DNA from 3 places in the Tissierella pigra genome. Region 2 is predicted to be linked to each of the others. Evidence: riboswitches for the same ligand, from Rfam matches in the RefSeq annotation. Region 2 holds a riboswitch; each other region holds the start of a gene.

Region 1 (3,218 bases), 2.4 Mb from region 2:
CAGGAAAATCTACTCATAATGAAAGAAGATTCAAGTTTGATAAATTAAATAATTTATATTGTTTTAGAGATTTGAAAGATACTAAAAGAATTGAAAGAAGCATAGGAACATTAGGAGGGGGCAATCACTTCATTGAAATTGCAGTAGATAGTAAGAACAGCAAATACTTAGTAATCCATTCAGGCAGCAGAAATCTAGGAAAGCAAGTTGCAGAAATATATCAAAGACTGGCCATAGACTTATGTAGTGGAAAAGAAGATTATTTTATTAAAAGAGATGAAATAATTACTGGATATAAAGCAGAAGGTAAAAGAAAAGAAATAAAGAAGGTGCTTGAAGAACTGAAAAAGGAATATGATAATCTTCAGCCTAGCTACCCAAAAGCACTATGTTATTTAACTGGAGAATATAGAGAAAAATATTTACATGATATGAAGATTTGTCAAGAATATGCAAGTTTAAATCGAGAGATGATGGCAGATATTATTTTACAATCTCTATTTGAAAAAGGATTACATGAGTTTACCTACTTTGAAACCATTCATAACTATATTAATTTTAAAGATAATATTATTAGAAAAGGTGCTATATCAGCTTATGAGGGAGAGAAGGTCTTAATCCCTATAAATATGAGAGATGGCTCTATAATCGCCATAGGAAAGGGAAACCCAGAGTGGAACTATTCAGCACCTCATGGTGCAGGAAGGCTTATGAGCAGAAACGTTGCCAAGGAATCTGTCAATTTAGATGATTTTAAAAAAAGTATGGAAGGGATATATTCCACATCAGTAAATGAATATACCTTAGATGAATCTCCTTTTGCATATAAACCAATTGAGGAAATTCTCAATAATATTGGTGAAACTGTTGAGATTGTAGATATAATAAAACCAATATATAATTTTAAGGCATAGGGAAAATATTGTTGACATATTTACACCTCTATGTTAATATGATTAATAACTTAATAGCTTTACTTATCAAGAGTTAGGGTAGAGAATTAGCTCCATGACCCTACACCAACCTGTTATTTAACAAGGTGGTTCTGCTAATGCCGATAATATAGATTCGTGAATCTACCTTCTTAGCATTGGCTAGGAAGGTTTTTTTAATTACAATTTAATATTTTCTTATCTAGAGAGGTGGAGGGACTGGCCCAATGAAACCCAGCAACAGTTTTAAGCTATGGCTTAAAAAATGTGCTAATTCCTGCGGCGAAAGCTGAGAGATAAGAAGCGGAATTATATTTTTATATAAAAATCCCTTCTTATTTTAGAAGGGATTTTTCAATTATAAAAGGAGGAATAAAGGATGAAAAAGGAAATCAAATGTTTAAATGACAGATTATATATAGGTGGATGTAATAGATGGGTCTAGTAATCAATGAAAATATTTCAGCAATAGATCTATTAAGAAAGGATAATATAGACATTAATTTTCAAGGAGACTTTCAGGACTCGCTGAAAGTATTGATATTAAATTTAATGCCAAATAAATTGGATACTGAATATCAACTATTGAAATTATTGGGAAATAGTTTTGTAGATATACAAGTAGATTTTCTATATGTAAAATCACATAAACCTAAAAATACAAGTTTGAATTACTTAGAAATAGCTTATAAAACATTAGAGCAAATAAAAAATACAAATTATGATGGCATGATAATAACAGGTGCTCCCCTAGAATTTGTGGATTTTGGTGATATATCTTATTGGAATGAGTTAAAGATTATAATGGATTATTCTAATAAATATGTCAAGTCCACTATATACCTATGTTGGGCAGCAGTAGCAGGACTGTATTATAACTATAAAATACCTAAACATATCATTGATAAAAAGGTAGTAGGAATATTTAGTCATGAAATCATAGGAAGAAATTCTCCGTTATTTAAAGGACTTGAACAAGAAATAATCACCCCACATTCTAGATACTTTGAAATTAGAGAGGAGGATATAAGAGATATAAAAGAATTAGAGGTTTTATCTAAATCTAATGATGTGGGAATACATATATTAGCTGAAAGGGAAGGAAAGGCAATATATATTACAGGACATCCAGAATATAATACAGATACTTTGAAAAATGAATATAAGAGAGATAGAAATAAAGGATTAGTACCTAATTTGCCTAAAAATTATTTTCCCGATGATGATTTTTCTGTAATACCTAAAAATACATGGAGGAATCATTCACAGAGATTAATAAATAATTGGATAAGATATTATTTAGTATAAGGAAAGGGGAGTAGCAATGTTAAATATTGGATTATTAGGATTGGGAACAGTAGGAGTAGGCATTGTACAGATATTAGAAGAAAGAAAGGACTATTTAGAGAAACTTATAAAAAAGGAAATTAATATATCTAAGATACTGGTAAAGGACATAGAGAAAATAAGAGATGTAGAAATAAATAGAGGAAAGCTTACTACAGATGTTCATGAAATAATGGAAGATAATAGTATTGATGTAATTATTGAAGTTATGGGTGGTTTAGATAAGCCCTATGAATATATAAAGGAAGCATTAAGTAGAGGGAAGAATGTAATCACAGCAAATAAAGCTGTAGTAGCAAAACATTTAGAGGAGTTAACGGATTTAGCAAGGAAAAATAACAAGTTTTTTCTATATGAAGCTAGTGTAGGTGGAGGAATTCCAATTATAAAACCATTACAGGAGCAAATAAATATAAATGAAATACAACAAATAAAAGGAATTTTAAATGGAACTTCAAATTATATACTGACAAAGATGGTAACAGATGATTTAAGTTTCACAGAAGCCCTAGAGATAAGTCAAAACTTAGGTTATGCAGAAGCAGACCCTACTGATGATATTGAAGGCTATGATACTAGAAGAAAACTTAGAATTTTATCTACTATTGCATTTAAAGACAGGATAAATGAAGATAATATCTCATGTTATGGAATCAATAGTATAAGTTTTAAAGATATAAGAAATATAAAAAATATGAATTGCACAATTAAGCTATTAGGTACAGCAGTTTTAAATCATAATAGATATTATGCTTCTGTTGAGCCAGTTATTTTGAGTCAAGATTCTTATTTAGGTAAAGTTGATAATGCTAAAAATTTAGTCTCTTTTATAGGAAATATGGTCGGAGAATTAAGGTTTTTTGGGGAAGGTGCTGGGAGATTTCCTACAGCTAATGCGGTCTTAAGTGATTTAATAGATATTACAACCAATACTTATCC
Region 2 (3,218 bases):
AATCTCTTTAGATTACAGCAATTTACATATAATTTGTTCTTCTAATTTATAGTCTTTTCAAGGGCTTGAGCAATATCTTCTATTAAATCATCTATATCTTCTATACCTATTGATAATCTTATTAAATCTGGAGTAACACCTGCTTTTAACATTTCTTTTTCGTTTAATTGTGAATGTGTAGTACTAGCTGGATGAATAACAAGAGATTTAGTGTCTGCCACATTGGCAAGATTTGAAAATATTCCTAATGATTCTATAAATTTTTTTCCTTCTTCAATCCCACCCTTTATTCCAAATGTAAATATAGAGCCTACTCCTTTGGGAAAATATTTTTTAGCAAGATTATTATACTTATTTCCATCTAAACTAGGATAGTTTACCCAAGAAACTAAAGGATGATTGTTTAAATATTCAGCTATTCTCTTTGCATTATATACATGTCTTTCAACTCTCAATGATAAGGTTTCAAGACCTTGTAGAAATAAAAAAGAATTAAAAGGACTTATTGCTGCTCCAGTATCTCTTAAAAGTTGTACTCTAGCTTTTACTATATAAGCCTCTGGTCCTATATCTTTGGCATATACTAGACCATTATAGCTTGGATCAGGTGTATTAAAATCTTTAAACTTAGGATTATCTAACCAATTAAATTTACCAGAATCTACTATTATTCCTCCTATTGAAGTACCATGTCCTCCAATGAATTTAGTTGCAGAATGAACTACAATATCTGCTCCAAATTCTATGGGCCTTATAAGATATGGTGTACCAAATGTATTATCGATAATTAAAGGTATATTATTTTCATGTGCAATCTTAGCTACAGCCTCAATATCAATTATATTTATTCCAGGATTACCTATACTTTCTATGAAAATTGCCTTAGTCTTTTCATTTATAGCATTTCTAAAGTTTTCTACTTCATCTGAGTCTACGAATACTGTATTTACTCCATATTTAGGTAATGTTGTAGAAAACAAAGCATAAGTGCCTCCATAGAGAGTACTTGCAGATACTATTTCATCTCCAGCACCAGCAATGTTTAAGATTGCATAAGTAATTGCAGCTGCTCCAGAACTAACAGCCAATGCTCCAACTCCTCCTTCTAATGCTGCCACTCTTTTTTCAAAAACATCTGTGGTTGGATTGCTCATTCTTGTATAAATATTTCCTTCTTCCTTTAGAGAAAAGAGATTTGCTCCATGTTCAACACTATTAAATACATAAGATGTAGTCTGATATATGGGAACAGCTCTAGAATTAGTTGTCTTATCGATTTCTTGTCCTGCATGTACTTGTAATGTATCAAATTTATATTTTATTTCACTCATTATAATCTCCCCTTTATTGTTTTAAATTTATTTGTTGCATAATAATAAATAAAGCTTCTATATAAAAAAACCTCCTTTCCTAATTTTTTATATTAGATGAAAAGAGGTTACATTTATATTCTATATAAACATTATCTTCTCATCTTCCCATAGTAACTTACACTTTGGGTAGGATTTGGCACCTTTTCAGACTGATCTGAAGGTTGCCGAGGTTTCTTAGGGCCTTTCCCTCCACCTCTCTTGATAAGAATATTTAATTGTTGATTTTTAAAATTATACTTATCTGCAATAAAAAAACCTCTTTAGCTAAAAAGAGGTAAAATTATCGTAATCTTATCTCTCAGCCAATGCCGTAGGATTTAGCACCATTGTATTTAATACTGGTTGCTGGGTTTCATAGGGCCTTTCCCTCCACCACTCTTGATAAGTCTTAATTTTAAATTAAACTAATTATATTAGATATATAAATATATGTCAACAGTTATTTTCTTTATTTCTTGATATTTTTATATTTTAATATTATTTCACCATACTTCTTGCAACACTATTCCATCCAAATATACCTCCAGTGTGGATAAATAATATATTCTTATGATTATCAAATGTTCCCTTTTTTATTTCCTCTACTAGGCCATACATAGCCTTTCCAGTATATACAGGATCTAAAATTAAACCTTCTAATTTTGCTAATTTATGAATAAATTCTATTTCATTTTCATTACTTAGAGCATATCCACTTCCAATATATCCATCTAAAATATCTATATCTTTTTTGTCTACATGAATTTCCTCTCCTGTATATATGGAGATTCCTTTAAATAATTTTAATACTATGTTTTTGAAGTATTCTGCATCATCACAGATATTTATTCCATAAACTACTGCATTATTATCTTTTATATAGTTTCCATAGTATAATCCTGCATAAGTACCACCTGAACCAACAGTACTAACAATGGCATCAAATTTTATACCTAATTCTTTTTCTTGGGACAATATTTCTTCCACTGCTGCACAGTAGCCTAGAGATCCTACTCCATTGGAAGCTCCCATGGGAATTATATATGGCTTATATCCTTCTTTTTCTAGTTCCTTTTTTATATTTTCCATAATGTTTTCTATATGAGAATTAAATTCTTCTGGAGCAACTAATTTTATCTTTGCTCCCAATATTTTATCTAAAAAATAGTTTCCTTCCAGTTCTGAATCCTGATTACCCCTCAGTACAAGATATACTTCCATACCTAGTTTTCTAGCTACTGCCGCTGTAGCTCTAGCATGATTTGATTGTATGCCACCACAGGTAATTAGATAATTACAACCATTATCTATGGCTTCTCTAACAGCATACTCCAATTTTCTAATTTTATTTCCTGATATTTCACCTCCTGTTTGGTCATCTCTCTTTATATAGATTTCTTTACCTAATTCTTCACTTAGTCGACTTAGCTTTTCGATTTTTGTTGGTAAATTTGCAAAGTTGAATTTTTCTGGTAATCTCATAAACACCCCTCCAATATATAGTTTAAATTAAAAATCTTTACAATATTATAGTATCAGAAGGTACTAATCCTTTCAAACAAAACCTTATCTAGGAATCATTAACACATTTCTATTAAATAAAATTATGAATCCAATTTATATCAATAAAAAGCATGGACTTTTTTAGCTTTAAGTTATATATTATTAATGTAATAATTTTCAACAACAAATATTTAGTATTATAATTTATTTTATATAAGATTCTAATATTGAATATTTCCCTTATAACTAATTTAAGAGGTGATTTTCTTGTTTAAAAGATTTTCAAAACCCCCATGTGATGAAGCATCATGTATAGTTAAATATGTAGAAGATTCCCTAAACGGAATATTGGTAGAAAAACCA
Region 3 (3,218 bases), 600 kb from region 2:
TGATTTTCCTCACTAGGTTGAGATACTTTAAAGCTTGGCATTTTGGGTGTTAAATTTTCTTTTTTAAATTTTTTCATCTTTAGCTTTTTCACCTTATCATCTCCTATGTTATTTTGTAATTAAAGGTTTAACTAATATATACCGTATATTGATTATTTTACCATAAATAAAGCAAGTTTTTTACAAAAATTGCGATTATTCATTGTCAAAATTCAATCATTGAAGGTATAATATATTTATCGGAATGTTTGGAGGAATATTTATGTTAGAATTAATAGAAGAATTAAGGATAGAAATCATGGTAATTTTCTTTTCCATGTTACCTATAGTGGAAGTGAGAGGAGCTATACCTTTAGGTATATCACTAGGTCTAAGCCCAGTACATAGTGCAATTCTTGGTATAATAGGGAATATAATCATAGTTCCGTTTTTACTAAAGTTACTTTATCCTATTATGTCTTTCTTTGAAAAAACAGTGATTTTCTCAAAGACCATAGGGTGGATAAAAAGAAGATCTATGAAAAAATCAAGGACCATAAAAAAATATAGTCTTATAGGACTATTTATATTTGTTGCTGTACCAATACCTACTACAGGAGCATGGACAGGCTCTGTTATAGCATCTATGCTGAAGCTTGATTTTAAAAAGTCATTAATGGCTATATCTTTAGGAGTCGTATCATCAGGTCTTATAGTACTAACTATATCTTATGGTATAGTTTCAATATTTTAAATTGTTGACTAGGATTTTTTCCTATGATAAAATGTCATGTAGATAAAAAAATATAGTTCCTTATCAAGAGAGGTGGAGGGTATGGGCCCAATGAAACCCGGCAACCAGTATTTATATACAAGGTGCTAAGTCCCACAGAACTAAGTTCTGAAAGATGAGGTAAAGCAAACGCTAAGACCTTTTCTTTAAAAAAAGGTCTTTTTTTATGACCTAACCCAGTGAACGAACGTAGTGAGTGAGCTGTAGGTAGGTCAAACGCACCTACGCTGTCCGTTTTGTCTACAATTCGCTACGCTCATTGGACAAAAAGGCAATGAGAACCAAATCTATGCGAGGGTAGCGGGCAAATAGATTTGAGTTTCGAGACTGTGACAAATGACTTAACACAACGAACGCCAGTGAGTAAACAAATTGGTGTTTCGAGACTGCGACAACTGACCTAGTGTAATTCTAGGTCAAATATAACGACAAATTATATAAAATGACCTAATAGTAGGTGAATTTAAATTATAAAGAGGAGGAAAAGAAATGAAGAAATGGTTATTTACTTCTGAATCAGTAACAGAAGGGCATCCAGATAAAATATGTGATCAAATATCAGATTCTATACTTGATTCAATATTAGAAAAAGACCCTAATGCAAGGGTGGCATGTGAAACTACAGTGACTACAGGAATGGTATTAGTAGCAGGTGAAATAACTACAAAATGCTATGTAGATATTCCTAGAATTGCTCGTGACACTATAGAAAAAATAGGATATACTAGAGCAAAGTATGGATTTGATTCAGATACTTGTGCAGTACTTACTTCCATAAATGAGCAATCAGGAGATATTGCCATGGGAGTAGATAAATCTCTTGAACAAAAGACTAACTCAGAAGATATATTAGACCAAATAGGTGCTGGAGATCAGGGCATGATGTTTGGCTATGCTTGTAATGAAACTAAGGAACTAATGCCATTACCCATATCTTTAGCTCATAAACTGGCTAAAAGATTAGCAGATGTAAGAAAAGATGGCACTTTGGAATATCTAAGACCAGATGGAAAGACTCAAGTAACAGTAGAGTATCATAATGATAAACCAGTAAGAATAGAAAATGTAGTAGTATCCACTCAACATAGTCCAGATGTATCTTTAGATACCATAAGAGAAGACATAATAAAATATGTAGTAATGGAAATAATTCCTCATGAATTACTAGATGAGAATACAAAATATTATGTAAATCCAACAGGTAGATTTGTAACAGGTGGACCTATGGGAGATGCAGGATTGACTGGAAGAAAAATAATAGTAGATACCTATGGAGGATATGCAAGACACGGAGGGGGAGCTTTTTCAGGAAAAGATCCTACAAAAGTAGACCGTTCAGCTGCATATGCTGCAAGATATGTGGCGAAAAATATAGTAGCAGCAGGATTAGCAGATAAATGTGAAGTAGGTCTTTCCTACGCCATAGGAGTAGCTAGACCATTATCAATTTATGTGGATACATTTGGTACTGGTAAAGTAACTGATGGAGAAATAGAAGAATTAGTAAGAAAGCACTTTGATTTGAGACCAGCAGCAATTATAAAAGACTTAGACTTAAAAAGACCAATCTATAGTCAAATAGCGGCCTATGGACACTTTGGCAGAGAAGATTTAGATTTACCATGGGAGAAAATAGATAAAGTTGATTTATTGAGAGGATAACCCTCTCAATAAATCTCCAGTGAATAACTAAGAGTGAATAGTGAATAGTGTGTACGACCTGCGGTCTTTACCTAAATAGTTTCAAGTTTACTTGAAACTTCCATAACTATTCACTTTTAACTATTAAATATTAACTAATAAGGGAGGCGAGTATATGTTACTGGAAGGTGTCATTGAAGAAGTTAGATTCAGAAATGAATCCAACGGCTATACAGTTGCAAAACTTAATACATCTGATGGACCAATTATTATAGTAGGTAATACTCCCTTTATTAATTTAGAAGAAACTGTAAAGGTAGAAGGAGAATGGATATATCACCCTACTTATGGAGAACAACTTAGCTTTACAACTTTAGAGGTAGTAGTACCGTCTACCTTAAAGGGAATAGAAAACTATCTTTCCTCTGGACTTATACCTCATATTGGACCAAAGACGGCTAAAAGGATAGTGGAGAAGTTTGGCATGGATTCTTTGGAAATTATCCAATATAATCCAGAAAGACTAAAGGAAATTAGTGGAATAGGGGATAAGAAGCTTGAAGGAATAGTTGAAGCTTATAAAGAACAGAGAGAAGTAAGAGATATAATGGTATTTCTTCAGCAATATGGAATTACAGTAAACTATGGTATCAAAATATATAAAAAATATGGTAAAGACACCATAAATATAATAATGGAAAATCCCTATAAATTATCTGAAGATATATACGGTATAGGATTTAAAACAGCAGATAAAATTGCAGAAAAAATGGGTATAAATAAGGAATCTTTATATAGAATAGAG

What was found. Region 2 has a riboswitch for S-adenosylmethionine ahead of KQI41_RS12630 (homocysteine synthase). Riboswitches for the same ligand answer to the same signal wherever they lie in the genome.
Region 1: another riboswitch for S-adenosylmethionine. It lies ahead of KQI41_RS00870 (homoserine O-succinyltransferase); the one in region 2 lies ahead of KQI41_RS12630 (homocysteine synthase).
Region 3: another riboswitch for S-adenosylmethionine. It lies ahead of metK (methionine adenosyltransferase); the one in region 2 lies ahead of KQI41_RS12630 (homocysteine synthase).

Annotation. Positions count from the first base shown of each region.
Region 1 is NZ_JAHLPJ010000001.1:184,545-187,762, forward strand. Features, by position in the region: gene KQI41_RS00865 (RtcB family protein) at 1-914, shown strand, start outside; SAM riboswitch class I at 1,128-1,235, shown strand; gene KQI41_RS00870 (homoserine O-succinyltransferase) at 1,368-2,240, shown strand; gene KQI41_RS00875 (homoserine dehydrogenase) at 2,257-3,218, shown strand, end outside.
Region 2 is NZ_JAHLPJ010000001.1:2,573,871-2,577,088, forward strand. Features, by position in the region: gene KQI41_RS12630 (homocysteine synthase) at 42-1,331, opposite strand; SAM riboswitch class I at 1,468-1,581, opposite strand; SAM riboswitch class I at 1,662-1,761, opposite strand; gene KQI41_RS12635 (D-cysteine desulfhydrase family protein) at 1,851-2,834, opposite strand; gene KQI41_RS12640 (methyl-accepting chemotaxis protein) at 3,123-3,218, shown strand, end outside.
Region 3 is NZ_JAHLPJ010000001.1:3,176,091-3,179,308, reverse strand. Features, by position in the region: gene KQI41_RS15630 (methyl-accepting chemotaxis protein) at 1-92, opposite strand, end outside; gene KQI41_RS15625 (COG2426 family protein) at 263-733, shown strand; SAM riboswitch class I at 791-894, shown strand; gene metK (methionine adenosyltransferase) at 1,262-2,434, shown strand; gene recD2 (SF1B family DNA helicase RecD2) at 2,589-3,218, shown strand, end outside.